One region of the [Clostridium] colinum genome, then DNA from elsewhere that is predicted to be linked to it. Evidence: predicted binding sites of a transcription regulator. Region 1 holds the regulator's gene; each other region holds the start of a gene.

Region 1 (10,709 bases):
TATTGCCATAAAATAATCATCAAATTCTATAATAAGATTACATAATGTTTTTAATATAGGATAAATAGCATTTATATCTTCCATTATATCTGATATAGATTTTGAAAAAAAGTTTTTAACTATTTCATCATTAAAAAATTTTTTGTATATATCTCTTAGCTGCTTTATTTCTTCTTTTAATTCTGGTGTTTCTTTTAAAAAACTAGGTTTCCATCTTTCATATTTTAAAGTAAACACATTATCTATAAAATCTTTGTACTTTTTATCTTGTATATACATTTTCATATTATAAAAATGAGAAAATTCTTTTGTTAAAAAGCACTCTAGAGTATCTTTATTATTACTATTATTTTCAAAGTCTAAAATACCTGTTGATATAAACTTTATTTTATCACATATAATTAATATTTCATCTAAAATTTGTTCTACATAATCTATTAGCTTTAAAAATATTTTAGACGAAAAAAAATCTTCTTCTGTTGTAAATTCAAATTGTTTATAAGCATTTTCTAACCATTTTTTAGGATATGGTAAATTTTGTGCCTTAAAATATATATTTAAAAATATTTTTTTAAAATTTTCATCATTAGCACCTTTTGTAAAAGAATTTACAAGGTTTATAAATGAATCATTATTTTCTTCATAATATTTATCCAAAAAATTTTGTAAAGACTCATCTGTCAATATATCAATCTCACCTTTATCGCCTATTCTAAAATTAGGGTCTATATCAACAACCTTGAAATGCGTTTTTACAACTTTTGAACAAAAAGCATCTATCGTAGATATTTGTGCTTTATTTATTCTAACTAATTGTTCAGATAAAAACTCATTATTAGTATCTTTTTGTAACTCTATATTTATACGTTTTATAATACGTTCTTTCATTTCTTCTGCAGCATCTCTAGTAAATGTAACAACAAGTAGCCTATCAACATCTACTCTATCATTTATAATTTTATTTATTATTCTTTCTGCTAAAACAGTTGTTTTACCCGAACCTGCCGCAGCTGAAACAAGTATATTTTTGTTTCGTTCATTTATAGCTTGTAATTGATTTTTTGTAAATGCCATATTATCACCTTTAATAAATTATTGTATATATTCATCTATTTCTTGTAAAATTTTATCTTTAAAAGAAAATTCTATATTTTCAATACCATTTCTTAATTTTATCAAACTATTTTTATCATTTTCTTTTAAATATATTTTTGCTAATAATATATATACTTGACTAATATTTGATTCAAGTCTATACGCTTCTAATAATACTTGCTTACAATCTTGTATATCATCAATATTATAAAGCTCTATCCCCCATTCAAACAATGCTCTTATATAAGAATTATAATGTTCTTCTAATCTAGACACTTTATCAAAATTATTTATTCCATACATTTCTTTAAGCTCTGTATTAGTAAGGTTAGAAGGTATTTTTATCATTTCTAAATTTACTTTTCTTTTAACTATATTTTGTTTTTTTATAACTTTTTTATAAATAAGTATATTTTCATAATCCTTAAAAGGTAAATTGTTAGATGGTGTTACAAAATTAATATTTAATTTATTAAAATCTTTAATAACCATATTTGATTTTTTTTCTCTATCTATAAATTCATCTACAGATTTATCAAATCCATTACTTCTTTTTTTCAACAATATTTTATTAACTATAATAAAACTAATAACTGCAATAAATATTGGCATTGTTTTTAGTATTATAATAACTCCTCCTTTATATTTTCTTAATGTAAAAATTTTAACATATTAAATATATTTTTACAACTAAAAATCAAACTTTACTTTTTTATAATTATATAAAATAAAAAAATTATATAATATTATAATTAACAAAAATTTAACTAATAAATTATAAAATAATTATACTTATTTATATTTCAAAAAGTATAAAAAATATATATTATCTTACTTATTAAAATCTATAAATTTAATTATTGTAGTAAAACTTTTCAAACTGATATAATGAAATAATTAATTTTTTCTTTAAACTCATATTTTTTCTAAAAATTTAATCCTATTTTTTATCACTAAAAATGATATACAATCATAATAAAATATACAATAAAAAGTTGTATGATGTTATAAGTTATATTTTTTCTATCACTTATAACATCATACAACCTAAAATCCTTTTAGAACTATAGTAGAATATATTAAAAAAGCCTTCCTTTCGGAAGGCTTTAAACTAACTAACTATTAAATTATTTTTTAGCAGTAGTAGTTTCTGTTGTAGAATCTTTAGAAGCAGTTGTGCTTTGAGTTGTAGATTCTTTAGTTGTAGTTGTAGAAGCAGTTGTGCTAGTTGTTGTAGCAGCTGTAGTTGTAGCTACTTTTGAAGCGTTTTCATTGTAGATAGCAGTTCTAGTATCTGCATTCCAGCTAACAGCCACGCCTAAAGCTTGACCTAAAGCTCTGAAAGGAACGAACATTCTACCATCTTTGATTTCAGCTTTAACACCAAATTCCATAGGAATTCTAGTACCGTCAACTACCATAATGTTGCTACCAGCTTGGAATTGAATAATTTTTTGACCAGTACCTGCACCGTAGTAAATTGTAGTAGTTTTAGTATTTGCATCAAAAGCGATTTTGTTAGAAGCATCTGGGTTAGTAACATTAGCACTATCTACACCTAAAGCTACAGAAACAAATCTTAAAGGAACCATTGTGCTGTTGCTAGAAGCTTGGATATAAGGAGCTACATCCATATCAATAGTTTTGTCACCAACAAGAACAGTTTTTTCACCAACGCTTACTTTAACAGTTTGATCAAAAGTACCTGTTTCTGTAATAACGTTTACATATTCTTTGAATACATAAGAACTTGTATTATTTTGGTTAACTAAGTTTTTATCTTTGCTTGTAGCAGAGAATGTTTTATCATCTTCTACTTTAGAATCATAGTTATTGATAACTGCATCACCAGCTAATTTTAAGTCATATGCACCAAATGGTACAGAACGAGTAGTACCTACTTTAACATTTTTAATTGTTATTGTAGATGGGTTTTTGTAAGATGCTTTGTTAATTTTGAATTTGATAGCACCTCTAACTGTATTATTGCTACTGTCTTTAACATCGCCTACTTTAAAGTCTTTTTCTTTAACTTCTAATTCGCCACCACTTACTTCGAATTTAGCTTCAGAGAAACCTAATTCTTGAGTACCATAAGGAGCTGAAAGATATAATACAGCTTCTTTATTTTCTAAGAACATACCTGGTTTAGCTTCTGTGATAACAATATCAGCAGTGCTGTAGTTTTGGTAACCAATGTTAGCTTTTGTAGTATTAGATTTGATTTCGAAAGGAATTACAGCTTTAGCAACTACTGCTTCTGTAACATTGCTTTGTCCACCACCAGTTACACCAAGTTTAATGTCACCTTTGAAACCAGGATCTACAGATAAGTTAAGTTTTAATACGAAATTAGCTACAGAGCTTGAGCTAGTTGAACCGTATTTAACTTCATAGCTATCTCTTTTAAGTCTTAAAGTTTTACCATGGTTAACAATTTCAAAGTCTTCAGCAGACAAACCATTAAAGTTATTGATTTTGCTAAGATCGATACCTACGATTTTAACACCTTCTGGAACATTAAAATCTAAAGCTCTAGATTTTACTAAAGTATTAGAAACAGCTTCTGAGAATTTAACTTCTACAGTAGTGTTATCTTGTTCAGACATGCTAGAATCATTTTTGCTATAATGTCTACCAGAAATAATTTCTTTAGCATCTTTTAAAGTTTCAAGTTTGAAACCTAATTTTTCTCTTTTAGCAACTGTTTTTGTTGCACTAGAGATACCGTCACCAGAAACAGTAAGGTCTACATTACCAAAGTTTTTATCATTAGTAGCTTCTACTTGTAATCCTTCAACTCTAATACCAATTGGTGTAGTACGATTAGTCTCTAATCCTGATACTTTTACTTTAAGAACAGAATCATTACCAGAATAACCAAGACCTGTACCTGTAGTATCTACAGTTAATTCTTTACCTGTTTTATCATTAAAGAATTTAAGAGTGCTACCTGTTTTAAATCTAAAACCACCATTTACTCTTAAAGTGATTGTAGCTTCGCCTTTGCTATTACCAATTGTACCTCTTACGTTTTCTTTAATAACAACTGGAGATAATTTAGCATAATCTTCGAAAGATTTAATGTTGCTTGAGCTATATTCTAAAGTAGTTTCACCTTCTTGACCAGCTTTAGTAAGTGTATATTCGCCACCTTTTACTTTATCGTTGTAATCAGAAACGATTTTTACTTTAACTGGTGAGTTACCATCTGCTTTTACTGCACCTAAAGGTAAAGCAATGTATGGATCTTTAACTTTAGTATTTTCTGTTCCTTTAGAAATAACAACTTCTATTTTTGTTATTTTATTATTTCCACCATCAGATTTAATTTTTTCTTTTGTAAAGTTACTATCTGCTATTACACCCATTGAATCATAAAATTTAAAAGTAATTTGATCTTCAGTTACTTTATTAGTAGTACCCATATTTATTTCTTTATCACTATCTTTAAGATCTAAATTAGGAACTGTAACTGTAGCTGTTGTAGGGCTATCAATTTTTAAAGTATATGGTATATGAGCTAATTCTGGTACTGCTCTATTTTGTTCTGCAAGAACTTTAGCTTTAATTTTATCTAATTCAGCTTTAACTTCTGGTACTGCTTCAAAAGTTGCTTGACTTGTTACAGCATCAAGTTTATTACCTGTACTTTTTAATTCAGCATCATACATTGTATTAAATTCTGAAAATTCAGTAATTGCAACTGCACTATTTACTGTAATTGTTGCTTTATCTTTTGAATTAGATACAATGTTATTATAAACATCTGTTAAAGATTTTGCACCATTCATTGCTTGTTCATAAGTTACTTTATCAGTACCATTACTATTATAGTATTGATATGCTGCTAAATTACTTTCATCAAAAGTACCATTTTCAAGTTGTACTTTAAAAGTAGTTTCGCCAATGTTTTCAGTACCATCATTGTTAAGAGCTATTTTAACAACGCTTTTTCTACTTTTTAAATCGCTAACTGTTTTAAATTTTTCAGCGCTTGCATAATCTTTTGCATTAGGGTCGATTGTTTCACCCGCTTTAGCAAATGTAGTATTTAATACACTATCAGCTTTTAATTGAGCTGCGTTTGCACTAAGTGGCATTGCACTAGTAACCATCATAGCTGATAATAATATAGCAATTTTTCTTTTCATTATAAAATTCCTCCTAAAAATTTGAGTTTATAACTAATTTACATTAGTCAACCACTGTATCATCATTATAGCATTGCAAACTTATATAGTCAATAGTGTTTTATAAGATGTAACATTACTGTAATATTTATCGTAACATTTTATAACAACTTTTGCCTAACCCCTATAAGTTTTTATACTATGGAGCAATTTTAGATATATAATCGTTTTTTATTATTGTAAAAATCATATCTAAACTTTGGCTTTTTTGTTTGTTTGCCTTGCTTGTATATAATATAACACTAGTTAAAATTTTTTGCAATAGGTTTAGCCTATTTGTAATTTACCTGTAATATTAGTTACATTTCAGTAATAAATTATATTTTTATATACTATCTTAAACTATTGTGTTTCTCAAACTTTCTAAAGGTTTTTATCTCCTATCCCCTACAAAATTTATTATCTAAAATAACTAACTATTTATTATAGTTATAATTTAAAATTAATGCTTTACAAATTATGTCTTTTGGATATAATATTTTTGTAGGCTAAACAAATTATTCTTATTATAGTCTATATAATCGATTAAGGGGTTACTATTTTTATGATAATAAACTATCAATCGAATAAAATTAAATGGTTGTTTGTCAAATTTAGTGATAAATTTTTAAAATCTATAAATATAGCTAAATTATAATTTACTTTATGAGTATCTATGCACTTTATTTATACATTTATTATAAAAATATATATTAATTTATGATTTTTTAATAGTAATTTTCTATTTATAAAACATTTTAATTATTTATATTTTTATCTATCTCTAAAAACGGTAAACAACCAATTAAATTAAATAAATGAGGTGTTATTATGTCTAATGTTTCTAACAATGATTTTTTAAATGCAATGCAAAATTTATTACAAGATAAAAGTGAAGAAAATTACGCTAATTTTGAAAAAGAAATTGAAAAAACAAAATTTCTTTCTCCTGTTTTTATAATAAACCAAAATGCTACTAATGATTTAAACAATACAGATGTTTCTTTCATAAATATTACAGACGGAGATGACAACAAATTTTTCTTAGCTTTTACAGACTGGGATAAATTTAATAAATTTAAAAAAGATAATCAATTTACAGCTATAGATGCTACACTTAAAGATTTTCATTATATGCTAACTAGCGTAGATACAGATGCTAAAGGTTTTGTTATAAATATTGGTGATGAGGCCTTGTTTATACCTAAAGAAACTTTTATCTAAATTTTATAAGCCAAAAACAGTATTATCTGCTTTTGGCTTATATTTTTTGTTTATTATTTATTGTAAAGTCTTTTTTCTCTTTTTCTTTTTGTCATTAACCCTCCTATTTTTCCGCTTTCTTTAGCCGTTAAGCTCTTCCAGCCCCCCTCTTTTATTTTATCCATAAATCCTAATTCTTCTGCTATTTCATATTTTAATAGTTCTTCTTTTGTTTTAGGTTTGTCGTCTTTTTTTTTACCTTTTTTCATACTTTCTCCTTTAAATATATAGTAGTATAAATATTATTAAAAAATTTTTTATATTTTATACCTATATATTTTTAAATAATATAGGAGAATTTATAAAACATATTATCAAAGACCGTAGACAAAATATATTAGCGGTAACTTACTTTGCATAATTATTTTTATGTTTTACATAAAAATATTAATCACAATACAAGGCAAAGCTTCGTATTGTGTGAAAAGCTAGATTTATATAGGCTTTAGCCCTTGTGTGAATAGATTAGTTTTTTCATATATTATCTTGCATATTATGTTAAATTTTCCCATTGTTCATATAATATATCAAGCTCTTCTTCTAGCTTTTTCTTTTCTTCAAATATTTCTCTAGATTTTTGTGGGCTTGTATATACTTCTTCTAGACTTAATTGCTCGTCTGCATTTTTAATTTTTTCTTCTATTTCTTCTATTTGCTTTTCTACCTTGTTTAAAGCATTTTGTTTTTTTCTAAGTTCTGCTTGTGCTTCTTTTTGTGCTTTCCAATCTAATTTTGTATCTTGGGTTTCTTTTTTTACATTGCTATCTGCTATATCTATTTGTTGTTGGCTTTTTTCCAAATAATAATCATAATTACCCAAATATACGTTCATTTTATTTTTAGTTAATTCTATAACCTTTGTTGCTGTATTATTTATAAAAAATCTATCGTGCGAAATATATATACAAGTTCCGGTATAAGATTTTAATGCATCTTCTAATATTTCTTTAGATACCATATCTAAGTGGTTTGTAGGCTCGTCCAATATAAGAAAGTTTGCATTAGATAACATTATTTTTGCAAGTGCAACTCTTCCTTTTTCTCCCCCGCTTAAACTAGATATTTTTTTAAATACATCATCACCTGTAAAAACAAATACGGCAAGTGCATTTCTTATCTCTTCATTTTTTAAATTAGGATATGTATCCGATATTTCATCAAATATTGTTTTATCCATATTTAAATTTTCCTGTTCTTGGTCATAATATCCTATAATAACATTGGCTCCTATATCAATACTACCTTTATCAATAGAAATTTTATTCATTATCATTTTTATTAATGTAGATTTCCCTATACCATTAGCCCCTATAAGTGCTATTTTCTCCCCTTTTTTTATATCAAAAGATATATTATTAAAAAGTTCAAAATCAAAACTTTTGGATAAATTTTTAACAGTCAATACATCATTTCCGCTTTCTTTTTTTGGTGATAATGTAAGACGCATTTGTGGTGGCAAACTATCTGGCTTTTCTATTTTCTCCATTTTATCTAATAGCTTTTCACGGCTTTCTGCTCGTTTTATAGACTTTTCTCTATTGTATGAGCGTAATTTTTTTATAACTTCTTCTTGTTTTTTTATTTCTTTTTGTTGATTTAAATATTGCTTTAGCATTATCTCTCTAGCTATATGCTTTTTGTTTGAGTAATCAGAATAATTACCATTATATACTGTTGCTTTACTATTTTCCAATTCAATTACTTTAGTTACTACTTTATTTAAAAAATATCTATCGTGAGATATAATAAATAATGCTTTATTATATGATTTTAAAAAATTTTCTAACCATTGTATAGATTTTACATCAAGATGGTTTGTTGGTTCATCTAAAAGTAAAATATCTGGTTCTTCTAATAATATTTTGCCAAGAGCTATACGAGTTTTTTGTCCACCAGAAAGACATTTAACTTGTTTATAAAAATCATCTTCTACAAATCCTAAACCTTTTAATACACCTTTTATACGGCTATTATAATCAAATGCGTTATTTTGATTTAAATATTCACACACTTTGTCATATTCTTTCATTGTTAAGCTAAGCTCTTCATCTTTTAATATACTCATTTTTTCTTCCAAATCTCTTAACTTTATTTCCATATTTATTATGTGTGAAAAAACTGTTAAAAGCTCTTCAAATAGTGTGTTATCTTCATTTAAATTTAAATTTAAATTTTGAGAAAAATATCCTATTTTAGTATTTTTAGGTATAATAACTTCACCACTATCTTGAGATATTTCTCCTGTTATTATTTTAAATAATGTAGACTTACCAGCTCCATTAACCCCTACAAGAGCAACTCTATCTTTTTCATTTATGTTAAATGATATGTTGGTTAATACATTTGTTATACCAAAAGATTTATTTATGTTATTACAAGCGCATATCATATTTTGCCTCCTATATTTTAATTAATTATAACAATTATAACAAAATATAATAAGTTTTAAAAGAGCTAACATTGACAAAAAGAAAACAAAGTTGTATAATTTTGTTAATATCTTAATAAAGGAATGGTGTTAATGGATAAAAAAGTTTCTTTAGCTGTCATAAAACGCTTGCCTAGATATTATAGATTTTTAGGAGATTTACTAGATAATGGTATAACAAGAATTTCTTCTAAAGACTTAAGCGCTAAAATGAACATTACAGCTTCTCAAATAAGACAAGATTTAAATACCTTTGGTTGTTTTGGACAACAAGGCTATGGATATAACGTAGAACTTCTTTTAAATGAAATTAGAGAAATTCTAGGGTTAAATAAAACATATAATTTAGTTATATTAGGTGCTGGAAAGATTGGACAAGCATTATTAAACTATTCTAATTTTGAAAAAAGAGGTTTTAATTTTATAGGTATATTTGATATAGATTCTAATATTATAGGAACTAAAATAAAAGACTTAGAAGTACAAGACATAAAAAATTTAGAAAAATTTACAAAAGAAAATCAAATAGATATAGCTGTATTAGCTGTACCTCGAGTAAATGCTTACGAATTATATAAATCTGTTATTAGCTATGGTATAAAAGGCATTTGGAATTTTTCCAACACTGAATTAAAATTATCTGATGGCATTATTGTAGAAAATGTTCATCTTACAGATAGTTTAATGACATTAGCTTACAGATTTAACTCTGGAGAAATTACAGAAGACTAAAATTAATTTTTTTAACAAAAAAATAACTTGAGGGTGCAGAATTTATCTACACCCTTTCAAAAATATAAAAAAGTTACTTTAAAATATTTTGTTTAATAAAAAAATAACTTAAAATTATAATAATCTTAAGTTATTTTGAGTATATTTTAAATTTTTAAGATAATATTAATTTTAATAAAAATAATATAGCTAATATGTACATTACTTTATTAACTTCTTTAGCTCTACCAGTTAACATTTTAATAAATACATAACTTAAAAATCCAAATACTAAACCATCCGCTATACTATAAGTAAATGGCATCATTATTATAGTTATAAAAGCTGGTAAACCTTCTGTATAATCACTAAAGTCTATCTTTACAACATTTTCAATCATAAATAAACCTACTATTATAAGGATTGGAGCTGTTGCAAAGCTTGGTATTGTAATAAATATAGGTGAAAATATTAAAGATACTAAAAATAATAAACCTGTAACAGTTGATGTTAAACCAGTTCTACCACCTTCGGCAACACCAGATGCACTCTCTACAAATGTAGTAGTTGTAGATGTTCCTAGCATAGCCCCTGCTGTTGTAGCAACTGCATCTGCTAAAAGTGCTTGTTTTAATTTTGGTAGTTTACCATCTTTATCTAAAAATTTAGCCTTTTCAGAAACTCCTATAAGTGTCCCTATTGTGTCAAACATATCTACAAATAAAAAAGCAAATACAATAACAACAATATCTGTTATTTTTATAATGTCAAAATCTATACTTTTAAATGCTGTAAAAATATTTATATCTTTTAAAGAAGGAGGTATAGATATAATTCCTTCTGGTATAAGGTTAAATTGTCCTTGTTCTATATCAACTTGGTATAACCCTGTTAACTGGCAAATTATACCAAGTCCCCATGTTATTAATATACCCCAAAACAATGAACCTTTTACTTTTTTTACACTTAAAACTACAGTGATGATAACACCTAGCATAGCTAAAGCTGGCCCTACAGATTTTATATTACCAAGAGTTAAT
Region 2 (10,709 bases), 130 kb from region 1:
CTAGCTATTGCTAATATGGCTGCTTGTTTTATAAATTTTGTTTTGCTCAACAAGATACCTCCTTAGCAATATTTTATTTCAAAATATTTTCATCTATTGTTTCAGCATCTGCCCAAATTCTTTCTATATTGTAAAACTCTCTGTCTTCTTCATTAAATAAATGAACTACTATGTCACTAAAATCTAATAAAATCCAACTTTTTGTTTGAAATCCTTCAATATGTGTTTTTTGTATATTACATTGTTTGTGTAGCTCTTCTTCTACTGCATCTGCCATAGCTCTTAGCTGACTTGAATTGCTAGCACTTGCTATAACAAAATAATCTGCAATAGGTGATAAATTAGCTATATCTATTACTTTTATATCTATTCCCATTTTATCATCTAACGCTTTGTATGCTACTTTTACTGCTTCAAAAACTTGTTCTTTGTTCATTTTTTCCCTCCTAATTTTTGTAATAATCGTATGCTTCCATACTTAAATGATGTATAATACGTCCCTTTTTAAGATTAAATTGTATAGTATTTTCTAATATATATGCCATAGCCTTGTCTAAATCTTTATAAGCAAGCTCTCTAGCCTTATATATTCCCTCAAAATAAGGTCTAGTAGGCTCTATATAGTCTGCTATATAAATTATTTTTTCAAGATTAGACATATTTTTTTTACCAGTAGTATGATATTTTATACTATTTAATATATTTTCATCTTTTATATTATAAATATCTTTTGCTACATAATATCCTAAAAAGCTATGGGCTAAGTCTGGTTGCTTTTTTAAAACTTCATCTAATTTAAAATTATACTTTTCACAAGCTTCATATATTTTAGGTAAAGAAAAACATTTACAACAATCATGTACAAGACCTGCTAAAAATGCTTTTTCTTTATCTTCATTATGTTCTATTGCTAGACTTTTAGCCTCTTTTGCAACTTGTATAGAGTGATAAAATCTTTTTTCATTAAGATTTTGTTTTAATATATTTATTTGTTTTTCATATTTTTTTAAAAAATCTGTTTTATACAAGCTATTTTTATAAATATATTCTTCTACATTTTTTGGTAAAAGATAAGTAATTGTTTTTTCTTGCTCTATTCTTTTTCTTATATTGCTAGATGATATTTCAAGCATTGGTGTTTCACAAAAATATATTTTATCTTTATATTTATTTATTAAATTTTTAGTATTTTCATCTAAAATATATTTAGGTCTTGTTGTAACTATAAATCTACATAAATTAAAAATTTCTTCTGTATCTTTCCAATTATATACTTGATTTATTGTATCTGTACCAGTTATAAAATAAAGCTCTACATTTTCGTCACACATAGATTTTATCTGTCTTAATGTATCTATTGTATATGTTGTTGTATGTCTGTCTATCTCTATGCTTGATATAAAAAAATTAGGATTATCTTGTATAGCAAGATTTAACATATTATATCTATCTTGCCCACTAGCTATATTAATATTTTTTTTATGAGGTGGCTCACCTGTTGGTATAAAAACTACTTTATCAAGGTTATATCTTTCAAAAGCATAACTACTAGATAAAAGATGTGCATAATGTACAGGATTAAATGTCCCACCCATAATACCTAATTTTTTTATATTTTTAAAATTTTGCATCTAAAAAATTCACTCCAAGCTATATATAAAATCTCCATAAAAAATCTTTTGCTTCTTCTGCATAATCTATATTTATTCTTTTGCCACATTTTACAGAATTTATATTAAAATCTTTATTATCTACTATATATATTTCATTAGATAATATACTTTTTTCATTAAAAGTTTTATCTATTTTAAGCCCTTTACAAAGTTTACCAGGACCATTTAAAAAATTTTTCTTTTGATATAAACTAAGCTTATTATAACTTTTATTATATCTTAACATACTTAATTTTTCTATGTTTTCTACCGGCTCAGCACTTCTTATTAAAACGGCTGAAGGCTTATTTATTGTATCTGTAATAATATTAAAACAATAATACATACCATATATTAAATAAACATATATAGTAGACCCATTCATATAAAAAGTTTTTGTTCTATTTGTTATTTTACCACCATATGCGTGACAAGCCTTATCTATATCACCTAAATAACTTTCAGTTTCTGTTATTTTTACTATTATTTTTTCATTATCTATTTCTCTAACAATATATTTCCCTACAAGCTCACGCCCTACCGTTAGGGCGTCTCTTGTAAAAAAGCTTTCTTTTAATTTTTCCATAATTTATGAAAGTTTTTCTATACCTTTTTTTATTCTTAATAAAGTTTCTTCTTTACCAAAAATTTCTGCCATTTCACTAGCTCCACAAGGAGAAGAAGGCTTTCCAGATAAAGCTGTTCTAACTGGCCATAAAACTATACCATTTTTTACTTCCATTTTAGCTACAAGCTCCATCATAGCATTATATATACTATCATTATCCCAATTTTGTAGATTTTCAAAAACAGGTAATATATTTTTAAGCACATTTAAAGATATGCTTTCATCTGTTTTCATTTTTTTGTGTATATAAAGTTCTGTGCTATATTCTGGTAATTGTTCTATAAAGTCTACCATATCTATTATATCATTTATAGTACCTATTCTAGTTTTTATATGTTCTGCTATTTTTTTAAGATTATAAGGTTTTGTTATAACACTTTTTAAAACTGGCTCTGCCATTTCAAAAAACTTATCAAAATCCATTTTTTTAATATACTCACTATTAACCCACGTAAGTTTTACTATATCAAATATAGCTGGAGACTTGCTAAGTCCTTTTACATCAAAATTTTGTATAAGCTCGTCTAGTGTAAATATCTCTTGATTAGTAGAAGGAGACCAACCTAAAAGCGCAATATAATTTACTATAGCATCTGGTAAATATCCTTTTTCTATTAAATCTTGAAAAGAGGCATCTCCATTTCTTTTAGATAATTTTTCTGTTTGGTTTTTCATAACTGGTGGCAAATGAATATATGTAGGTATATCCCAACCAAAAGCATCATATAAAAGATTATATTTTGGTGTAGAAGATAAATACTCTGAACCTCTAACAACATGTGTTATATTCATTAAATGGTCATCTATAACATTTGCAAAATTATATGTAGGTAAACCATCAGATTTAATTAATATTTGGTCTTCCATTTCTTCATTTTCTACTGTTATTTCACCGTATACTTCATCAACAAATGTAGTTTTACCTTCTTTTATTTTTTGTCTAATAACATAAGGTATATTTTCTTTTAAATTTTTTTCTATTTCTTCTTTAGATAAAGATATACAATGTCTATCATATTTAGCTATACCCTCTTCTCCTTTTAAGCTATCTAACCTATCTTTATCACAAAAGCAATAATAGGCCTCACCTTTTTCTACTAATTGCTTAGCATAGTCTAAATAATTATTTTTTCTTTGGCTTTGTATATATGGGCCATATTCTCCACCGACGTCTGGGCCTTCGTCGTGGTTAATCCCTGCCATTTTAAGCGTTTTATAAATAATATCTGTTGCTCCTTCTACAAAACGTTCTTGATCTGTATCTTCTATACGTAGTATAAATTTTCCATTTTCCGATTTTGCTATTAAATATTCATAAAGAGCTGTTCTAAGATTTCCTATATGCATATACCCCGTAGGGCTAGGTGCAAACCTTGTTCTAATCATAGTATCCTCCATTTACATTATTTCATTATTATTCAATATATCATACCATTTTTACAAAAAAAATGCAATATTTAATATCTAGGTTGTAGACTTTGTCTACAATATCAAAAAAATAACAAGATTATTTTTTTTACATACTTTATAAAAAATTAGTCTAAAATATTTTCTCTTCATTCTTCTAATATATTAAGCCTATAAATTATAAAAATTTAACAAAAATAAATCTTATGTATATTTTAACACAAATATTATATTATATGTACTATTTTATTTAAATATTAAAAAAATAATTTATTATTAAAATTTTAAAATTAAAAAAATGGTAAAAGTTATTGCAATGTATAATTAGCTATGTTATAATCTATTTGTTATGTTAATATAGAGATGCCAAAATGTATCTCAATTTTTTAGAAAGAGGTGTTTTACAATGAGAGAAGGAATTCATCCAGAATACTTTCAAGCTAAGGTAAAATGTAACTGTGGTAACGAGTTTGTAACTGGTTCTACAAATGAAGAAATTCGTGTTGAGGTTTGTTCTAAATGTCATCCATATTATACTGGTAGCCAAAAACTTTTACTTGACGCTGGTGGACGTGTTGATAAATTCAACAAAAAATATGGTAGAACTAACCAACAATAATTTATTTTTAATATACTTATTATTAAAAATTAACCCTAAAGGATTTAATTCTTTAGGTTTTTTTAATTTATTTTATAAACTTTCTAATCTTTCTAAATATAACTTTATTTTATTATGTTATTAAAAGATGATATTTATATATTTAAAATAATTTTTAATTTTGTATAAAATTATTTTAAAAAGTTACTGTATGAATAAAGCAAGATTGGTTGTTGTTAAGATTAATGATAAATTTTTAAAATTTATCACTATAAATAAATCATAATTTAATTTATAAGTATCTAAGTATTTTATATATATATTTATTATAAAAACATATATATAGTTTATAATTTTTCTATTAGTAAATTTTCTATTTCTTATTTGTAAAATATTTTAATTGTTTATATTTTTCTATCACTAAAAATGGTAAATAGGCTATAAAAAATTTTAGTTTATCTTAAATTGAAAAAGAGTATAGACAAAGTCTACACTCTTTTTTAACATTTGATATATAAAACTTACTTAAATTATTTACCGTAGTAAACTTTTAAGAAGATTTCTTTCATTTCACTCATAAGAGGATATCTTGGGTTAGCTCCTGTACATTGGTCATCAAAAGCATCTTCAACCATTTGGTCAAGAGAATCTAAGAATACTTTTTCTTCAATACCATATTCTTTGATAGATTTTTTGATACCAACTTTACCTTTTAATTCTTCAATAGCTTTAATAAGGCTTTCAAATTTTTCTTTATTGTTATTACCTTTTAAGCCTAAGAAATCTGCAATTTCTGCATATCTTTCAATAGCTTTAGGGTATTCATATTGAGCAAATGTACCCATTTTAGTAGGTGTTTCAGAAGCATTAAATTTCATTACTTCAGTTATTAATAATGCGTTTGCAACACCGTGTGGTAAATGATGATAACCACCTAATTTGTGTGCCATAGAGTGGCAAATACCTAAGAATGAGTTAGCAAATGCCATACCAGCTAAAGTAGATGCATCTGCCATTTTAACTCTAGCTTCAACATCTGTTTCACCTTGTTCAAAAGCACGTGGTAAATATCCAAAGATATTTTTAAGTGACTTAAGAGCAAGACCATCTGTATAGTCTGTAGCTAAAATAGAAGAATATGCTTCTAAAGCATGAGTTAATGCATCAATACCAGATGCTGCTGTTAATCCTTTTGGTTGGCTCATCATTAAGTCTGCATCAATAATTGCCATATTAGGAAGTAACTCATAGTCTGCTAATGGATATTTAGTACCTGTTGTTTCATCTGTAATAACGGCAAAAGGTGTAACCTCAGACCCTGTACCAGAAGATGTAGGAACTGCAATAAAGTATGCTTTTTCACCCATTTTAGGGAATGTATATATACGTTTTCTAATATCCATAAATCTCATAGCCATATTTAAGAAGTCTACTTCTGGGTGTTCATACATAACCCACATAATTTTAGCAGCGTCCATAGCAGAACCACCACCAACAGCTATAATACAATCTGGTTCAAATGCTCTCATAGCTTCAGCACCAGCTTTAGCACAAGCAAGAGTTGGGTCTGGCTCAACCTCAAAGAATGTAGCATGTTTAATACCCATATTATCTAATCTATCAGTAATTTGTTTTGTAACACCAGATTTAAATAAGAATGAATCTGTAACAATAAACGCTCTCTTTTTATCCATAACAGATTGAAGCTCATCAAGCGCAACTGGTAAACAACCTTTTTTAAAGTAAACTTTTTGTGGAGCTCTAAACCAAAGCATATTTTCTCTCCTTTCAGCTACTACTTTAGTATTGATTAAATGTTTAACACCAACGTTTTCAGAAACAGAGTTACCACCCCAAGTACCACAACCAAGTGTTAATGAAGGAGCAAGGTTAAAGTTATAAATATCACCAATACCACCGTGAGTAGAAGGTGTGTTTACAACAATACGTCCTGTTTTCATCATAGCTGTAAATTGGTCTAATCTTTCTTTACCAACTAATGTATCGATAAAAATAGAAGAAGTGTGTCCATAACCACCGTCTTTAACTAATGTATCTGCTTTTTGTAAAGCTTCGTCAAATGATTTAAATTTATACATAGCTAAAACAGGAGATAATTTTTCGTGTGCAAAAGGTTCAGATGGGTCAACAGATGTAACTTCACCTATTAATATTTTAGTTTCTTTAGGAACTTTAATACCTGCCATTTCAGCAATTTTGTATGCTGGTTGACCAACTATGTCTGCATTTAATGCACAAGCATTACCTTTTTTAATTAATATAGTATCTTTAACTTTTTGTATTTCACTGTCTTTTAATACATAACAGCCTCTATCTATAAACTCTTGTTTAACTTCTTTATAAATTTTTTCGTGAACAATAACAGATTGTTCTGACGCACAAATCATACCATTATCAAAAGTTTTAGAGTGTATAACAGAGTTTACTGCAAGTTTAACGTTTGCTGTTTCATCAAAAATAGCAGGAACATTACCAGCTCCAACACCAAGAGCAGGCTTACCAGAAGAATAAGCAGATTTAACCATACCAGGTCCACCAGTAGCTAATATAATATCTGCATCTGCCATAACTTGGTTTGTAAGCTCTAAAGATGGCTCATCTATCCAACCAATAATGCCCTCTGGTGCACCAGCTTTAACAGCTGCATCTAAAACAATTTTAGCCGCTTCTATTGTAGCATTTTTAGCACGTGGATGTGGGCTTATTATAATAGCATTTCTAGTTTTTAAAGCAAGTAATGTTTTAAAAATAGCAGTAGAAGTAGGATTTGTAGTAGGTATAACAGCCGCTATTGTACCAATAGGCTCTGCAATAACTTTTGTACCAAAAGATTTATCTTCGCTTAAAACACCACAAGTTTTTGTGTTTTTATATTTATTGTATATGTATTCTGAAGCATAGTGATTTTTAATAACTTTGTCTTCTACAATACCCATACCAGTTTCTTCAACAGCTTTTTTAGCAAGATAAATTCTTTGTTTGTTAGCTGCTAATGCTGCAGCTGCAAATATTTCATCTACTTGCTCTTGAGTATAAGTAGCAAATTGTTTTTGAGCTTCTTTAAGCTCTTTCATTCTTGCTTTTAAAGTTTCTTCACTATTAACAATAGTTATAGGTTGCTTTTTGTTAGCCATAAAATTTTCCTCCTAAAATGATATAATATATTTATAATCTAAAGATAAATAATGTAAAATAAATAAAATTATAAAACTTTAGATTTTAATATTCATAAAATCCAACATTTGTTTGATATTTATTTAACAATTATATTATATAGTATTGTTATTTATTTGTCAATATAATTTTAAAAAATTTTACCAAATTTAATTTTTTACATAAATTTCTATTTTATAATTATAAAAAAAATTTTTATACATTACAAATATATTACAAATTTTAATAAATTGTTAAAAAAAATGTTTTTACCTTGAAAAAATAAATATGTTTTGTTATACTTTAATTCAATTAACATTTTAGGAGTTTATACTTATGAAAAATTTGGATATTAAATATAAAAAAAAGTTTTTTTATATATTTTTTAGTATTTTAGGTGTTTTTTTTATAGCTTTATTACTTATATTTTTAAGCTATAAATTTTTTAATGCCGAACCTGCTTATGACCCTTTAAAACAAAGGAGCTCTGCTCTTATAACAGATAAAGAAATAAAACAACAATCTGAGCAACAGTCTAAAAGTATTTTTACTCCCCCTGTTAGAACAAATGTGTTAATAACTGGCGTAGATAAAGCAGAAAATTTAACAGATGTTATAATGGTTGCTAGTTTTATTAGTACTACTGGAGAAATAAACTTACTTTCTATACCTAGAGATACATACATAAACTTTACTGGTGATAAACTTAAAACTCTTCGTAGTGTAAATAGAGGTGCGCCAAGCCATATGAAAGCTAATTCTGTATATGCTTATACTAAAAGTAGTGGTATGGATATTTTAAAAAGTAGTATAGAAGATATGCTTGGCATAAAAATTGATTATTATGTAAAGGTAGATTTAAAGGCTTTTAAAAATATTGTAGATTCTGTTGGAGGTATATATTTTGAAGTCCCAAAAGGTGGACTTAAATATAGTGACCCAACTCAAAATTTATATATAAACCTTAAAGAAGGACGTCAATTATTAAACGGTGATGACGCAGAAGGCTTAGTTCGTTTTAGAAAAGGCTATGCTAGACAAGATTTACAACGAGTAGAAGTTCAACAACAATTTATAAAAGAATTTGTTGCACAAGTTTTAAACAAGGAAACTATTATGAATAATTTAGGAGAAATAGCTTTAAATCTTATTAAATATGTAGAAACAGATTTTAGTATATCAAATTTCCCTAAATATATGGGGTGTATACAAAATATTAATCCAGATAAAATGAAATCAGCGACCTTGCCAGGTTCTCCACAAATGATAGATAATTTATCTTATTATGTTTTTGACCCTAATACCACAAAAGATATTGTTAATGAGTTTTTCTATGGAAACACAGATCCAGACCAAGAAACTACTACCTCTTCTACTTCTGAAGAAGTTGAAACTAGCTCTAACAGTAAAACAAAATCTTAATAATAAACTAAATAGGAGGTAACTATGAAAAGAAAATTTTTAATATCTACATTAGCTTTAGCTATAAGTTTATCTACATTTATACCTAAAAGTGTTTTTGCAGATACTAATCTTTTATATACAGATAAAGAAATACAAACTCTTACAGATGGACTTATTTATGAAAAAAGTGAACGTCTGTATAAGTCTGGTTGGAAAGATGTTTATGTTTTAACAATAGATTTAACAAATCCTAATATAGATGTTGAGATATTAGATTCTACAACAGAACACGGAGTTAAAAAAAATGTAGAAACACTTGTAAAAGAAAATAACGCTATTGCTGGTATTAATGCCGATTTTTTTGGCTCTGGTAACCCTACTTCTAGTATGGGACAAATAATAGTAGATGGAAATGTTAATGAAGCTCAAAACTATTATAATGCCTCATCTAACAAATATGCTGGAATTTTTTTAGATAGATATGGTAATGCATTTATAGACTATATAAAATCTAATTTAAGATTATATAACGAAAAAATTTCATTAGAGCTACAAGCTAAAAATAAAATAACAGATTTTAAAAAACCAGTATATTTTGATAGAACTATAATAACTAATACACAAGATTTAGATAAAAGAAGAAAAGACCTTTTTAAAATAGTTGTTGAAAATAAAAAAATTACAAAAAAAGCTGGCGCTGGAGAAGTTGTAGAAATACCTGAAAATGGATATATAATAGTTATGGACAAAGCTACTGCTTCTGAAAAATTAGCTTCATTTAATGTAGGTGATAATCTTACATTTACAGAAAGTTATAAATTTGTTTTTAGAGAAAATAAAAATATATCAGAAGTCTTAACTGGTATTTCTGCCGGTGGCGAAATATTAAGAAATGGCTCACCTGTTTCTACAGGTTTGGCTATTTCTCCAAATTCTAAACAACCTCGTAGTGCTGTTGGTGTAAATAAAGAAAAAAATAAACTTATACTTGTTGCCGTAGATGGACGTGGACAAAGCGTTGGTGCTACGCATAGTGAAATGGCTAACATATTATTAGAATATGGTGCATATGATGCTATACATCTTGATGGTGGTGGCTCTACAACTGTTGCTTTAAGAGAAGAAGGTGAAAGTTCGGTTAAAATAGTAAACAATGTTTCAGAAAAATCTCCTAGACTTGTTCCTAATGCAATAGGTGTTAAAAGCACAAATACTACGGGTGATGTCGCTTCTTTATTAGTAAGTATTGATAAAAATGAAGATGATGCAATAATATCTGGATTAACTTATACTTTAAAAGTAACTGGTATAGATGCTAATAAAAACCCTGTTAATATAGACCCTAATCAAGTTACATTTACTTTTAATAATGAAACAGATGGTACTATAAATGGTAATCACTTTTTATGCAATAATGCAGGAAATTTAACTATAAATGCAACTTATCCAAATGGAGCTACTGGACAAGTTACTTTTGAATCTGTAGAAGGATTTAGCTCTATAATACCAAAAGCTAGTAAAAGTTCTCTTTCTATTGGCGAAAACACTTCTCTTTCTATAGATGCTATAAATAAAGATGGATTTTCTAAAGCAATAGATTCTTCCTTAGTATCTTGGACAGTAGATAATCAAAATTTAGGATATATTCAAGATAATAAATTTTATGCTAAAGCAGAAGGATTAGCTACTCTTACTGCAACATACAATGGTCTTACTGCCTCTATAACTATTGCTATTGGTAGTACCCCTAGCCCTGTTACTTCATTTGAAGAAAACAGAAATTTATTTATGATGTATTTCCCAGCAGATAAAACAGTATCTGGTGGTGCGGGTATAACAAATTCTG
Region 3 (10,709 bases), 1.0 Mb from region 1:
ACATTTGTTCGAAAATAATTTAAATTTATTAATTTTTATTATTATATTAAAAATGAAAGAAGGAATATAAATTGAAAATATTATTTGCATCAGATTTACACGGTTCAAAGTTTTATTGTAATGTTTTAAAAAATATTATATGTAAAGAAAAGCCAGATAAAATAGTTTTATTAGGGGATATATTATATCACGGTCCAAGAAATCCTTTACCTAAACATTATAACCCACAAGAAGTATTTAAAACATTAAACACATTTAAAGAAAAAATTATATGTGTTAGAGGAAATTGTGATTCGGAAGTAGACCAAATGGTTTTAGAGTTTCCTATTATTTCAGATTATAATATAATAAATGTAGATGGAATAAATTTATTTTTAACACATGGACATATATATAATAAAGATAATATGCCTAATATAGGAGATAACGATATATTAATACATGGACATACACATATTAATATAATAGAAAAACTTGAAAAAGGTTTATACATAAATCCAGGGTCTATATCTATGCCAAAAGAAAATCAAGAAAATAGTTATATGATTTATGAAGATAAAAAATTTATTATAAAAAATATAGAAGGAAAAGAACTAAAATCTATACAGATTTAGTTTTAGTAATGTTATGGAAGTAAATGTTTACGATTTTGATAAAACAATATTTAATGGAGATAGTACACAAAAATTTTACTTATATTTATTAAAGAGACAACCTCAAATAGTAATATATTTGCCTAAACAATTTATTTACTTTATACCATTTTCTTTAGGAATTATGGAAAAAACAAAATTTAAAGAAAAATTTTATAGTTGTTTTAAAATAGTTAAGAACATTGATAGAGAAGTAGAAAAATTTTGGGATATAAATATAAAAAATATAAAAAGTTGGTATTATGATAAACAAGAAAAAACAGATATTATAATATCGGCTTCTCCAGAATTTTTGTTAGCTCCTATATGTAAAAAGATAGGAATAGAACATTTAATAGCATCTAAAGTAGATAAAAAAACAGGTAAATATACAGGGCTTAATTGTTATGGTGAAGAAAAGGTAGTAAGGCTTAATAAAGAAAGACCTAATACAATAATAAGAGAGTTTTATTCAGATTCTTTTTCAGACGAGCCTTTAGCAGAGCTTGCTAAAAAAAGTTACATAGTAGATAAAGAAAATTTATATCCTTGGTGGGAATATAAAAACAATAGAAAAAAACTTAAATAATAAAAATTTATTATATTTTTTAAAATATTTATTTAAAAATAAAGGCTAAAGATTATCTTTAGCCTTTATTAGTTTATTATATATTATTTAGCTGTTAATGCAGCCATAGTAATATAGTTGTAAGGTTGGTTAAAGTGTGGTAAGAAAAAAATATCTAATAATTTTAATTTATCAATAGTTACTCCTTCTTGTATAGCTAAAGAGAACATATGGATACCCATAGATATATCTTCTCTAGAAGCCATTTGAGCACCTAAAATTACTCTTGTATTTTTATCATAAACTATTCTTAATTTAACTTTTTCATTGTTATGTTCTATAAATGCAGGTTTTTGTAAATCTTCAAATTCAGTTGTGATAGCATCAAATCCATTTGCTTTAGCTTTTTCTAATGTAAGACCAGTAGATACCATATTAAGACCCCAAATGCTTATACCATTAGACCCTTGAACACCAATGCTTTGAATATCTGTACCACAAGCATTATGGGCTGCTACAACACCAGAACGTACAGCATTTGTAGCAAGAGCTATATAGTTTGTATCTTTGATAGAGTTATCATAAACAGTAGCACAATCTCCAATAGCATAAACATCTTTTATGCTAGTTTCTTGTCTTTTGTTAACAACATATGCACCATTTTTAAATAATTGTAAATCATCTTTACCAAGTTCATTGTTTGGTCTAAACCCAATACAGAGAATAACCATATCTGTTTTATATTCATTTTTATCTGTAACGATACCTTCTACTTTGTCTTTACCTACTATTTTTTTAACCATTTCATCAAATACAACTTGTACGCCATTTTGTTTTAAATTTTCTGTCATCATATCTGTAAAGTCTTGGTCATAGTATCCAGAAAGACAAGTGCTTGCACAATCAATTAAAGTTATATCTCTACCATTTCTTTTAAATGCTTCAGCAAGCTCAACACCAATATAACCAGCACCAACAACTGTAACGTGTTTTATGCTATCGTCTTTTAATTTTTCTATAACTTCAGCAGCATTTTGATATAATTTAACAAATTGCACATTATTAAGTTCCATACCTTCAATTTTTGGAGTGATAGGTAAAGACCCAGTAGCTAAAATAATTTTATCATAAGTTTCTTCTATTTTATTTCCATTTTTGTCTGTTGCACAAACCTTTTTATTAGCATAATCTATACAGTCAACTTTTGTTTCCATATAGATTTTAGCGCCTTTGCCAGTTAATATTTCTTTGTTAGAGTAAAATAAACCTTCTGGACCAGCTATTTGTTTACCAATCCAAAGAGCCATACCACAACCTAAAAAGCTTATATTACTATTAGCATCAAATACTACAACTTCTTTGTCTTTATAATTATCAAGTATTGTATTTATACAAGCAGTACCAGCGTGGTTAGCACCAACAACAATAATTTTTTCCATATTAATATTCCTCCAAATAATAATTAATTATATGTATATTTATATTATACTATATTACAAGGAATTATTCAACAATAAGAATTAAATAAAAATAAACGATTTTTAATAATTATTATTGTTAAATTTTTATTTAATAATTTATATTAAAAATATACAAAAATAATTTAATATATTATAGATACATAAATTATTTTATAAATAAATACAATAATATGGTTATTTTTAACATAATTTATAGTTTAAATATTTATTTGATAAAGATGCACTCTATGGGAATCGAACCCATATCTTTTGGTCCGGAGCCAAAAGCTCTATCCTTTTAAGCTAAGAGTGCATATAAATTATTTTAAACAATTGTTATTATTTAGTCAACTAATTGTTATTTTTTAGAATAAATAAGTAAAAATTTGACTATATTAATACTAAAGTCATAGATAAGTTTTATTAGATAGTTTATGGAGGGTACAAATGGAAAATTTATTATTGTTAAAAAAAGGAAAAAATTTATTAAAATCTACAAATTCTTTAGATAGTGAAGCAACAGAGATTATATATTTTTTAGAAGATACTAAAGTTAAATTACAGTATGCAGAGCTATGTTTAAACTTTGCTAATGATGATACGTTAATAGATAGTATAATATATGAAATAATGTCTTTGCAAAAAAAATATGATTATTTTTTAAAACTTAGTAAAGAAAAAGGGATAGTAATAAACTTTCCACAAATATTACAAAAATTTCCAGCATCATAGGAGGGTGGTATGACATCTAATGCAATTATTTATATGATGATAGGCATACTTGTTTTAGTGTTAATCTTATATAATAAGTATGCTATAAATATTTTATTTAATTTTTTATTGGGTGTATTATTTATTTATATATTTAATATACTACTAAAATCTAATGGATTACATTTAAATATAAATATTTTTACAGGCATTTTTGCTGGTATTTTAGGTATACCAGGTATAATTTGCCTTTACATATTACAAATATTGTTATAAAATACAAACATAGAAAATTTTACATTTTAATATTTAAGAGGAAACAATAATGAATTTAAAATTTTTGTCAAACTTTAATGACTGTCTGTTAAATAATGACTTTTTTAAAATAGAAAATATTATTTTTAATAAAGATATTTATTTTAAAACTATAGGAACTAATGGATATTTAATTGTACCTATATCAAATGATGAAAATTATAAAGAATGTTTTAATACTGTAGAAGAATATAGTAAAATTATTTTAAAAAATTATAATTTATCAAAAATATTTATTATAAAAATATTAATAGGAGAAAATTTTTCAAAACAAGATATTAATTTTTTAGACTATGAGTTAAACTTAGATAATAAAATTATAAGCATATTATGGGGCGTAGATTTATTAAATAAAAAAATGATAAAAAAATCAAACCAACCAACTAAATTTTTAGATATAGAAAAATATATTAATAGCTCTTTAAAAAATGATTTTAAAGGGATAAAATTAAAAAAAAATAACTATGTTATATCTAAAAATAGCTATCTTACATACGCAACTATTTTTATTATTATGCTATCATATATGCTTACAAATATGTCAATTGATAAAGATGCTATTATATATAGTTACGGAATATCACCGAATTTATTTAAAAATAGGGAGTTTTATAGGCTTATAACATTTTTGTTTTTACATTCTGGAATAATGCATCTTTTATCAAATCTTTTAAGCTTATATATATTTGGTACAAGAATAGAAAAATATTTAGGTAAGAAAGCCTTTTTGTTAATATTTTTTATAGGTGGAATATCTAGTGGAATATTTAGTATTATATTTACAAAAACTTATTCTATAGGTGCTAGTGGTGCTATATTTGCATTAGAAAGTGCAACTTTATACTTTTCTATAAAAGAAAAAATAAAGTTAGATGGATTAGATTATTATACAATAGGTATATTTTGTGTTATAGGTATATTAGCAAGTTTTAGTAGCGTTAATATCGATAATGCAGGGCATATAGGTGGATTTATAATGGGATTTATTGTATGCTTTATATACTATAATACAACATATAAAAAAATTATAAATAAGTAATATTTTATTAATAGTATAAATATCATTTATTATGTAAATATTTTAACATAGTAGGTGATAAATTATGAATAGAGATATATTTAATGTTTTATGTAATTTAAAAAGGGTAAAATATTTAAATGAAGATGAAAAAAACATATATATGTCTTTTTATAAATTTTTTATTAATAATTATAAAAAGTTTGAAAACTTTAATGATTTAATAAATGTTTATTTATTTTATAATCAAAAAGATAGAGTAGATGAAATAGTAAAGTTTTTTAATAATTTTTTAGATATAGATATAGAGCTAGATGAAAAAATTATATTAAATGAAATAAATAGATGTAATTATATAAAAAATTATAAATCAAGTAAGTGTTTTTCTAATAATAAAATAGTAGATTTCAATAATTATAAAAAAAGTTATTTAAAAAATAAAGAAAATTATAAAAATGGAATTTTTTTAGTATATACAAAGTGGTTTGATAATTATTTGATAATGAACAATATATATACTAATAAAAAAATTAAGTTATATGTACCTAATGATATATTAAAATATATAATGATTAACGACATATTAAGCTTAGAATTAATAAAAGATGAAAAATCATTTTGGAGAATATTAAATATATTAGATTTTTATCCTAATTGGTTAGAAATTAATACATATATTAAAAATAGGTTATAAAATAACCTATTTTTAATATAATATTTATCTTTATAGCATAACTAATAATCAAGTAGTAAATTTATTATATATTATAACCATTTTTTTTAGCGATTTCAATTAAATTTTTGAGAGACTGTATGGAAACTTTTTTACCTTCATATTCAATTAAATCTTTTGCATCGCCATTAAAAATATCTGTAGATTCACATTTTTTTAAAATTATAAAGTCATCTTTAATAAAAATTTCTAAACCATCTCTATAACGTAAGTTAAATTTGTTTCTAAGTTCTTTAGGTAAAACTATTCTTCCTAGTTCATCTATGTGTCTAACTATTCCAGTTGATTTCATTTTATCACCTCTTAAGTATTATAAAAGTTATTTTACATAAAACGACAAAAATCTACATAAAATAACATTTTTTTACATATGATAACATTATTTATAATTATTGTCAATAAAAAAATTAACAAATAGGATTATCATCAATATAGTTACCAATAACTCTTATTGCAAATTTTCGTTCTTTACATATAAGGTTGTCTTCTTCAGGTAAAACAAATTTTATATTTGTAAGTCTTATATCTTCGCATGCATTACTATTATGGATTGGTACAGAAATTATTTTCATAGCTTTTTTATTTTCTGTATTATTATCATCTATTTCATTTACAGTAATTGCTAGAGCGACTTTTTTATTGGGACAAACATTTTTAATAGTAAGACTTAATTCTAATATACGTCCTAAATGGTCTAAAGCATAATCTCCTAAATCATACTCTAAATAATTTTCACAATTTTCAAAAACTATATTTTTTGGTTCTGGACAAGGGTCTACAATAACTGTTTTTGTACAATCGATTGTAATTTCTGGATTTCCAAAATTAGCTATATTACCTTCATTATCTTGATATTGTATAGACTCATTTACATTAAAAATACCAGATGAATCTCCTATATATTTTACTTTAAAGCTTAAAGAGGCACCTTCATTAGATGTTTTACCAAGCTCATTAATTGTCCATTTTAATGTAGTATTATTTATTAAACTTGCATTTCCTATATTAGGTGTAAGAATTTCTACTATATTAAAATTAGAATTTAATACTTCATCTATAACAATATTTGTTGCACCAACTTTAGATATATTTGCAGCAAGTGTTTTAAATATTTCTTCTAGATCATCAGGAGTAGGGGCTATATAAACATGTGTGTTATCTGGGTCAGTGGCCCAATCATTTAATGTAGTTATATCTATACCACCAGAACCATTAAGACCTATACAATAAATAGTTATACCTAAGCTTCTTGCAAGGGCGGCATCTATCGAAGGATTTGGCCCAACAGTTGTTTTTCCATCTGTAAACATTACTATAACTTTAGCATTATTTGATGAAGGGTCAAATAATTCCATTGCTTTTTTAAATGCACTAGAATGATTTGTATTTCCTCCAGCTACTAAATCATCTATAGCTGTTTTTAAAGTAGATACATCTGTTGAAAGAGGAACATCTTTTGTTGCATCAGTAGAAAAACTTACAATACCAATTCTACTACCACTACCTATATTACCATCTGGAGTACCATCTGTAGCTTCTTCAATAATGTCAATAAAAGTTTTAGCACCAATCTTAACTTCTTCTAGCGGTAAACCAGTCATACTACCAGATCTATCTAAAACAAGAGCTATGTCTGTTGGATTACTTTGTATATCTGGTGAGGCTGAAAGGGCAAGTGTTACAAAAAATGTTTCGTTACATAAAATATTATCTTTATCTATTAATTTGTTTGAAAGATTTAAACCCATAAAAATTCTCCTTTTAAGTTATAAATTAAGGACATTGGTTGTCCTAATAATAATATATTAAATATAATTAATTTGGTTACAAAATATTTAAGATATTATATTTTAATTAAACTTATTTAGTTTAAATATAGGACTTATAAGCTATAACATATAGTATTAAAAATATTGTTAAATATGCTAAAAAATCATAAAAAAATAAGTAAAAAAATTTAACTAAATTAATTAATAAGCATCTTGATTTATATAGAAATATATTATATAATGTTAAATGAAAAGGAAAGTATATTAATTTAATATACTTTAAATTAATTTTAACTTTAATATTGTTATTTTAGGGGTGAATGATTAATGAACACTGAATGGAAAGATTTTGTTGGTGGTAGCTGGCAAAAAGAAATTAATGTAAGAGACTTTATACAAAAAAATTACACACCATATGAAGGAGACGATAGCTTTTTAGCAGGTCCTACTAAAAATACAACAGAACTTTGGGCTCAAGTTATGGAGCTTACTAAACAAGAACGTGAAGTTGGCGGTGTTTTAGATATGGATACAAAAGTTGTATCTACAATAACATCTCACAGCGCAGGTTATTTAGACAAAGATAAAGAAACTATTGTAGGTTTCCAAACAGAAAAACCTTTTAAACGTTCTTTACAACCTTATGGTGGTATAAGAATGGCAGAAAGCTCTTGTGCAGCATATGGATATACAGTAGACCCAGAAATTAGCGAGTTTTTCACTACTCATAGAAAAACTCATAATGCAGGAGTTTTTGATGCTTATACAGATGAAATGAAAGCTTGCCGTTCAAGCAAAATAATAACTGGTTTACCAGATGCTTATGGACGTGGCCGTATAATAGGTGATTATAGAAGAGTTGCTTTATATGGTGTTGATAGACTTATAGAAGATAAATTAGAACAAAAACGTTCTACAGGTGATATAATGACTTCTGACATTATTCGTGATAGAGAAGAATTATCAGAACAAATTAGAGCACTTGGAGAGCTTAAAAAATTAGGTGAAATATATGGTTTTGATATTTCAAGACCAGCAAATGATGTTAAAGAAGCTATACAATGGATGTATCTTGGCTATTTAGCAGCTATTAAAGAACAAAATGGTGCTGCTATGTCTCTTGGTCGTACATCTACGTTTATTGATATATATGCAGAAAGAGATTTAAAAGAGGGTAGATATACTGAAGAGCAAATTCAAGAATTTGTTGACCACTTTATTATGAAATTAAGACTTGTAAAATTTGCTCGTACACCAGAATATAATCAATTATTCTCAGGAGACCCTACTTGGGTAACAGAATCTATCGCAGGTGTTGGTATAGATGGTAGACCACTTGTTACAAAAATGTCTTTTAGATATTTACACACTCTTAATAACTTAGGAACTGCTCCAGAGCCAAACTTAACTGTTCTTTGGTCTGTAAAATTACCAGAAGGCTTTAAAAGATTCTGTGCAAAAACTTCTATTACATCATCTTCTATTCAATATGAAAATGATGATATTATGAGAGTTACACACGGTGATGATTATGCTATTGCTTGTTGTGTATCATCTATGAAAGTTGGTAAAGAGATGCAATTTTTTGGAGCTCGTGCCAACCTTGCTAAATGTTTACTTTATGCTATCAACGGTGGTGTTGATGAAGTTAAAAAAGTACAAATTGGTCCAAAATTTAGACCTATTACAGATGAATATTTAACATATGATGAAGTTATGCCAAGATATAAAGATATGATGAAATGGCTTGCAGGTGTTTATGTAAACACATTAAATGTTATACATTATATGCATGATAAATATTGTTATGAAAGACTTCAAATGGCTTTACATGATAGACATGTTACTCGTTGGTTTGCAACAGGTATAGCTGGTCTTTCTGTTGTTGCAGATTCATTATCGGCTATTAAATATGCTAAAGTTAAAGCTATTAGAGATGAAAATGGAATTGCTGTAGATTATGAAGTTGAAGGTGATTTCCCTAAATATGGTAACAATGATGATAGAGTAGATAGTATAGCAGTTGAGCTTGTTCATACATTTATGGAATATATAAGAATGAATCAAACTTATAGAAATGGTATACCTACTACATCTATATTAACTATTACTTCAAACGTTGTTTATGGTAAAGCTACTGGGTCTACACCTTGTGGTAGAAAAGCAGGTGAGCCTTTTGCTCCTGGTGCTAATCCAATGCACGGTCGTGATAATCACGGAGCTGTTGCAAGTTTAGCTTCTGTTGCAAAATTACCATTTATGGACGCACAAGATGGTATATCTAATACATTTTCTATAATACCTGGTGCTCTTGGTAAAGAAGATCAAGTGTTTGTAGGAGATTTAGAAGTAGAGCTTGATAAATAATTAGCCTAAGAAGGTGATATTTTGAATAATGATAAAAGAATAGATGATATAATTTCTATGCTTGATGGGTTTACTAGCGAAAATGTTGGGCATATTAATATTGAAGTAAATGATGATAATGTTACTTCTAAAAAAGTTGATATGGCTAATAGTCTAGATTGTTCATCAGGTAATATGGCTTGTAAAGTGCCTACTCTTTTTGAAGGAATTGATGATAATAATTAATTAATAATTTTATCATATATAGTTTTGGCCCAATATGGGCTAAAACAAATAAAAATAATATATAAATAATAGGAGGAATTTATTATGACAAATATAAACAACCAACAAGTAGATAATTTAGTAGCAATGTTAGATGGATATGCAGAACAAGGTGGACATCACCTTAATGTAAACGTATTTACAAAAGAAACATTATTAGATGCACAAGCACATCCAGAAAAATATCCACAATTAACAATTCGTGTATCTGGTTATGCAGTAAACTTTAATAAACTTACTAAAGAACAACAAGATGATGTAATTAACAGAACATTCCATAAAGCAATGTAATTATGGAGGGCTATATTCATTCTACAGAAAGTTTTGGTACAGTAGATGGTCCTGGTGTAAGATTTGTTGTTTTTACACAAGGTTGTCCACTACGTTGCCTATATTGTCATAACCCAGATACGTGGGAAGTTGGCAAAGGTAAAAAAATGACGTCAGAAGAAATATTAGCTCTGTATGATTTAACAAAAAGTTATTATAAAGATGGAGGGCTTACCGTTACAGGCGGTGAGCCCCTTCTACAGATAGACTTTATAACAGAACTTTTTGAAAAAGCTAAAGCTAAAAATATTCATACTTGTTTAGATACTTCTGGAATTATTTTTGACCAAGATAATAAAAAAATAATAGATAAAATGGAAAAATTATTATCTTTTACAGATTTAATTCTCTTGGATATAAAGCATATAGATAATGAACAACATAAGAAATTATGTTCTGTTCCTAATACTCATATTTTAGAGTTTGCTAAATATTTAAGTGATAAACAACAACCTGTTTGGATTAGACATGTTGTTGTAGATGGATATACTTTTAATGAAGAATATTTATATAAATTAGGACTTTTTATAGGTGAACTAAAA

What was found. The regulator Rex, encoded in region 1, represses fermentation and respiration genes when NADH is low (regulators of the CRP and FNR family bind a similar motif). The targets are predictions, from matches to a motif close to ATTGTTAANTANTTAACAAT.
Region 2: the regulator Rex is predicted to act here: its motif matches at 7,585-7,604, upstream of adhE (bifunctional acetaldehyde-CoA/alcohol dehydrogenase).
Region 3: the regulator Rex is predicted to act here: its motif matches at 2,754-2,773, upstream of nox (H2O-forming NADH oxidase).

Annotation. Positions count from the first base shown of each region.
Region 1 is NZ_OW712331.1:1,509,961-1,520,669, forward strand. Features, by position in the region: gene addA (helicase-exonuclease AddAB subunit AddA) at 1-1,074, opposite strand, end outside; gene NBW53_RS07435 (hypothetical protein) at 1,093-1,707, opposite strand; gene NBW53_RS07440 (copper amine oxidase N-terminal domain-containing protein) at 2,223-5,249, opposite strand; gene NBW53_RS07445 (SseB family protein) at 6,099-6,491, shown strand; gene NBW53_RS07450 (small, acid-soluble spore protein, alpha/beta type) at 6,545-6,739, opposite strand; gene abc-f (ribosomal protection-like ABC-F family protein) at 7,024-8,919, opposite strand; gene NBW53_RS07460 (redox-sensing transcriptional repressor Rex) at 9,052-9,690, shown strand; gene NBW53_RS07465 (NCS2 family permease) at 9,845-10,709, opposite strand, start outside.
Region 2 is NZ_OW712331.1:1,643,315-1,654,023, forward strand. Features, by position in the region: gene NBW53_RS08055 (putative polysaccharide biosynthesis protein) at 1-50, opposite strand, end outside; gene rsfS (ribosome silencing factor) at 74-436, opposite strand; gene nadD (nicotinate-nucleotide adenylyltransferase) at 447-1,631, opposite strand; gene NBW53_RS08070 (DNA-3-methyladenine glycosylase) at 1,651-2,238, opposite strand; gene gltX (glutamate--tRNA ligase) at 2,242-3,666, opposite strand; gene rpmE (50S ribosomal protein L31) at 4,094-4,306, shown strand; gene adhE (bifunctional acetaldehyde-CoA/alcohol dehydrogenase) at 4,816-7,440, opposite strand; gene NBW53_RS08090 (LCP family protein) at 7,796-8,881, shown strand; gene NBW53_RS08095 (phosphodiester glycosidase family protein) at 8,906-10,709, shown strand, end outside.
Region 3 is NZ_OW712331.1:493,250-503,958, forward strand. Features, by position in the region: gene yfcE (phosphodiesterase) at 72-614, shown strand; gene NBW53_RS02475 (HAD-IB family phosphatase) at 628-1,221, shown strand; gene nox (H2O-forming NADH oxidase) at 1,305-2,639, opposite strand; tRNA gene NBW53_RS02485 (tRNA-Arg) at 2,901-2,973, opposite strand; gene NBW53_RS02490 (DUF2508 family protein) at 3,108-3,392, shown strand; gene NBW53_RS02495 (pro-sigmaK processing inhibitor BofA family protein) at 3,402-3,647, shown strand; gene NBW53_RS02500 (rhomboid family intramembrane serine protease) at 3,697-4,725, shown strand; gene NBW53_RS02505 (hypothetical protein) at 4,790-5,398, shown strand; gene NBW53_RS02510 (AbrB/MazE/SpoVT family DNA-binding domain-containing protein) at 5,463-5,729, opposite strand; gene NBW53_RS02515 (vWA domain-containing protein) at 5,845-7,185, opposite strand; gene pflB (formate C-acetyltransferase) at 7,534-9,573, shown strand; gene NBW53_RS02525 (hypothetical protein) at 9,595-9,798, shown strand; gene grcA3 (autonomous glycyl radical cofactor GrcA3) at 9,883-10,128, shown strand; gene pflA (pyruvate formate-lyase-activating protein) at 10,131-10,709, shown strand, end outside.